DNA from 2 places in the Metabacillus sp. 113a genome. Region 1 is predicted to be linked to the other one. Evidence: a T-box and tRNA genes for the amino acid it is inferred to sense, from the RefSeq annotation. Region 1 holds a T-box; the other holds one or more tRNA genes.
The links. The T-box of region 1 lies ahead of serS (serine--tRNA ligase). A T-box ahead of a tRNA ligase gene usually reads a tRNA of that ligase, here a tRNA-Ser.

Region 1 (2,373 bases):
CTGGCTTAATGACCTCTTTATTTCCCATGTACGGACGGAGAACTGCAGGAATGATCACACTTCCGTCCTCCTGCTGGTAATTCTCCAGGATCGCCGCTACCGTTCTTCCGAGCGCTAAACCAGATCCATTTAATGTATGAACCGGCTCCGGTTTCGCTTTTGGCTCTGGACGGAAACGGATATTGGCACGGCGGGCCTGAAACGCTTCGAAATTTGAACAGGAAGAAATTTCACGGTAAGATCCGTTGCTTGGGATCCATACCTCCAAGTCATATTTCTTTGCTGCGGTGAATCCTAAATCAGCTGTACACATGCTCATAACACGATAAGGTAGGTTAAGAAGCTGCAGGACCTTCTCGGCATGTCCTGTCAGGTTCTCGAGCTCTTCATAGGAGTTTTCAGGCTTCACAAATCTCACAAGCTCCACTTTATTAAACTGATGCTGGCGAATCAGTCCCCTTGTATCTCTCCCGGCAGAACCGGCTTCGGAGCGGAAGCAGGCACTGAATGCCGTATAGCTGATCGGCAGCTTGGAAGCATCCAGAATTTCATCCCGGTGCATATTGGTTACTGGTACTTCTGCTGTCGGCACGAGGAAATAGTCCTCCTCACGGATTTTAAAAGCATCTTCCTCAAATTTCGGAAGCTGGCCGGTCCCTGTCATACTTGCCCGGTTGACCATGTATGGAGGCAGCACTTCCGTATAGCCGTGCTCATCATTATGAAGATCCATCATGAAGTTCAAAAGCGCGCGCTCGAGGCGGGCGCCAAGCCCTTTATAAAAAACGAAGCGGCTCCCGGTTACTTTTGCGGCTCTCTCAAAGTCTAAAATGTCCAGATGACTTGCCAGATCCCAATGCGCCTTTGCTTCAAACCCAAAATCGCGAATCTCACCCCATGTGCGGACCTCGATGTTATCATCCTCAGAATCCCCTTGAGGAACACTTTCATGCGGAATGTTCGGGATGGATAAAAGGAGCCTCTCAAGCGTCTCTTCCACTCCGCGCAGCTCTTCGTCAATCTCTTTAATGCGGTCTCCGACCTGACGCATTTCCTTAATGAGATCCTCCGCATCCTTTTTCTCTTTCTTTAAAGCAGCAATCTGGCCGGATACTTCATTCCGCTTGCTCTTTAGCTCCTCTGTTGCAGCAATCAACTGTCGTCTTTTCGTATCCAGCTCTTCGAATTTTTCAAAGTCCGTCAGATCTTCTCCCCGATAAGAAAGCTTTTGTTTTACTTCTTCGAAATTTTGACGCAAATACTTAATGTCCAGCACAGCAATCTCTCCCTTGTCAAAGTTGATTTTGTTAGAACCAGGTATTGAGTTTGAATAACCTTTAAAAATGGCTTTGTCAAAGCATCGTGTTGATTTCACACTTGCTGATAGGAGCGGAAGACGTTAGACCCGAGCTAAGAACAACGGGACAGAACGGGACAGGTGAGATCCCGCAGCGGCGAAGCCAGGAGGAGGCTCACCGCCCTTGAATAATAATCAGCAGCCAAATTTTGCAGAGCTAAAAAAACAAAAAACTCCCGTCCCTTATATAAAGGGACGGGAGTTAACCCGCGATGCCACCCTAATTGAAGACCGAAGTCTTCCAGCTCTGCATGATAACGGCCATGACCGGAAGCATTTCAATGCTTCACTCAAGGATGGATTCACAAACTTCCAGCACCGGTTCACACCAACCACCGGCTCTCTTTAAGAAGGAAAATTTGCTACTGCTTCCTGTCAATGCTTTAACGTTTCTTTTGATAGTACATAATTTACTACAAGTCTGAACCAGTTTCAACCTTTTTATGCAGATGCTTTTTCTTTTGATTCCTTCACCATCGATAAAAAGAGACCGGTCATCCTATGATCATCAGTTAATTCAGGATGGAAGGAGCAGCCAAGCAGGTGATCCTGTCTTGCTGCTACAATCCGTCCATTGTGTTTAGAAAGGACTTCGACATCCTCCCCTACTTCTACAATATGAGGGGCGCGGATAAATACACCGGTAAAATTTTCGCCAACACCCGTAATGTTCAGATCCGCTTCAAAGCTTTCACGCTGGCGTCCAAAGGAATTGCGTTCGACTTTAATGTCCATGACGCCAAGATGCCCTTCCTCATACCCGACGATATCGGATGCGAGGATGATCAGTCCCGCACATGTACCAAAAACCGGTTTATGGGCCGCGAATTCACGCAGCGGTTCCATGAAGCCGTATTTATCAATCAGACGGCGTATAGCCGTACTTTCTCCGCCCGGGATGATTAAGCCATCCATTTCTTTCAGCTGTTCAGGACGCTTTACCGTAACGGCAGCGGCTCCGCTTGCTTCAATCGAGCGGATATGCTCTCGGAAAGCCCCCTGAAGAGCTAAAACTC
Region 2 (2,373 bases), on a different contig from region 1:
AACTTCAAAATCTGTAGGACTGGCAATCATCCAGAATGAACCCTCCTTTGCTAATTAGAGTGTATCTCAATCTATATACCCCTATTTCTCTTTCTTAATTCACTAATAAGTGAAAAATCCCTTTTGTGCAAACGCTTTTATATTTTGACATAATCCTACAAACTCCATGTACTCTCATTATAAACATTATTTTTCAAAACAATTGCTGGAAAAGAATAGAAAAAATAGAAAGAAAGTTCGCGAATAATAAAGTCTCTTTTATAACGCACAGTTATAAGTATTATTTTACAAACATATGAAAGTGCAAATAATGTCGAAGAATATCGTATTTTTTTCCAGTCTCCGATGAGAAATCAGCTGATATCGCAGAGCAAACAGAGAAGGATAGTCAAAAATTCGTTGCAACTTTATGAAATTTGTAATATAGTTCTAAAAACTAGTTACCGGGCTAAGGGGTGATCTGATGCTAAAGTTAGTGGAGCCTGACGAGAGGTATAGAGAAGAATATATGGATTTCTACAGGGATTGGATTCACTCCGGTGAAAAAGTTGTCCCATGGGTCGTTTCTGAAGACCCTTCTGATTTTTTTGATTATATACAAGAATTAAAGGCACAGAAACTGGAAGAAAACGCCCCGGAAAATTTTGTTCCTCACTCCACCTATTGGCTGCTGACCGAATCAGGGAAACTGGTTGGAGCTGCAAATGTAAGGCACAGGCTAAATGAGTATTTAAGGATACGCGGGGGCCATATTGGCTATGGAATCAGGCCATCAGAAAGAAAAAAAGGATATGCAACTGCCATTCTGTCGATGACTTTGGAGAGGATCAAAAAGCTGGGGTTATCCGAAGTGTTGGTTACGTGCGATAAGGACAACATCGCTTCGGAAAAAACAATTCTAAAGAACGGTGGAGTCTTCGAAGCAGAGTTCATAGAAGAGGACGGTAATGCAATAAAGCGCTTCTGGATCCAAAATAAATAAAAAACGCTGCGATTGCAGCGTTTTTTATTTATGACCCGTACGGGATTCGAACCCGTGTTACCGCCGTGAAAGGGCGGTGTCTTAACCGCTTGACCAACGGGCCGTATTAATAATAGATGGCGGAGAAGGAGGGATTTGAACCCTCGCGCCGCTTACACGACCTACACCCTTAGCAGGGGCGCCTCTTCAGCCACTTGAGTACTTCCCCGCAAATATAGAGAGGATCTGTGAAAAAAATCCACAAACCTGACTGATGCCTATAAGTATGATGGCTCCGCAGGCAGGACTCGAACCTGCGACCGATCGGTTAACAGCCGATAGCTCTACCACTGAGCTACTGCGGAACAAAATAAATGGGCCTGAATGGACTCGAACCATCGACCTCACGCTTATCAGGCGTGCGCTCTAACCAGCTGAGCTACAGGCCCATATTCAATGGAATTGGAATTGGAGCGGGTGATGGGAATCGAACCCACTACATCAGCTTGGAAGGCTGAGGTTTTACCAGTAAACTACACCCGCATTCTATGGGGCGACTGATGGGAATCGAACCCACGAATGTCGGAACCACAATCCGATGCGTTAACCACTTCGCCACAATCGCCATAAAAAAATGGTGGCTCGGGACGGAATCGAACCGCCGACACATGGATTTTCAGTCCATTGCTCTACCGACTGAGCTACCGAGCCATCTAGCTTCGGCTTTCACTAAGCTTAAATCTCATCGTCAGCTCCCCCGTTCCCATCCACTCGTATCTAGATACGGAGCGGTGTTCACTAGGTCGCTTCCCTGAATTTCTTGCTTATTAAAACCCTCTAGCATTTAATATAGATTATCTTATGTATCAAGAAAACGTAAATGGCGGTCCGGACGGGACTCGAACCCGCGACCTCCTGCGTGACAGGCAGGCATTCTAACCAACTGAACTACCGGACCATTTTGGTTGCGGGGACAGGATTTGAACCTGCGACCTTCGGGTTATGAGCCCGACGAGCTACCAGACTGCTCCACCCCGCGATAATAAAAAGTATTAAGTTTAGCTATGCTCATTGTTTGTAGACTGTCCTCGCCTCAGGAAGCAAAATCAAGCAGTGTCTCGGCGAGTACAACTCGAAGCTTATTCGTGGAAGCAGCGCTCGTTGCTCCACCCCGCGATAATAAAAAGTATTAAGTTTAGCTATGCTCATTGCCTGCAGAAAATGGAGGAGGAAGAGGGATTCGAACCCCCGCGGGGTTTGACCCCCCTGTCGGTTTTCAAGACCGATCCCTTCAGCCAGACTTGGGTATTCCTCCGTGTAAGGGAAATGGTGGACCTTGTAGGACTCGAACCTACGACCGGACGGTTATGAGCCGTCTGCTCTAACCAGCTGAGCTAAAGGTCCCTGTATGG

Region 2: it has a tRNA-Ser gene. The T-box ahead of serS (serine--tRNA ligase) is inferred to sense a tRNA for this amino acid. The anticodon was not compared.

The regions. Positions count from the first base shown of each region.
Region 1 is NZ_JBNILJ010000026.1:6,012-8,384, reverse strand. It holds gene serS (serine--tRNA ligase) at 1-1,276, opposite strand, end outside; T-box leader at 1,546-1,745, opposite strand; gene pdxT (pyridoxal 5'-phosphate synthase glutaminase subunit PdxT) at 1,799-2,373, opposite strand, start outside.
Region 2 is NZ_JBNILJ010000003.1:386,397-388,769, forward strand. It holds gene glgB (1,4-alpha-glucan branching enzyme) at 1-30, opposite strand, end outside; gene ACQCVE_RS08130 (GNAT family N-acetyltransferase) at 464-982, shown strand; tRNA gene ACQCVE_RS08135 (tRNA-Glu) at 1,014-1,085, opposite strand; tRNA gene ACQCVE_RS08140 (tRNA-Ser) at 1,100-1,190, opposite strand; tRNA gene ACQCVE_RS08145 (tRNA-Asn) at 1,252-1,326, opposite strand; tRNA gene ACQCVE_RS08150 (tRNA-Ile) at 1,337-1,410, opposite strand; tRNA gene ACQCVE_RS08155 (tRNA-Gly) at 1,431-1,504, opposite strand; tRNA gene ACQCVE_RS08160 (tRNA-His) at 1,511-1,586, opposite strand; tRNA gene ACQCVE_RS08165 (tRNA-Phe) at 1,597-1,672, opposite strand; tRNA gene ACQCVE_RS08170 (tRNA-Asp) at 1,843-1,919, opposite strand; tRNA gene ACQCVE_RS08175 (tRNA-Met) at 1,924-2,000, opposite strand; tRNA gene ACQCVE_RS08180 (tRNA-Ser) at 2,184-2,276, opposite strand; tRNA gene ACQCVE_RS08185 (tRNA-Ile) at 2,289-2,365, opposite strand; tRNA gene ACQCVE_RS08190 (tRNA-Met) at 2,371-2,373, opposite strand, start outside.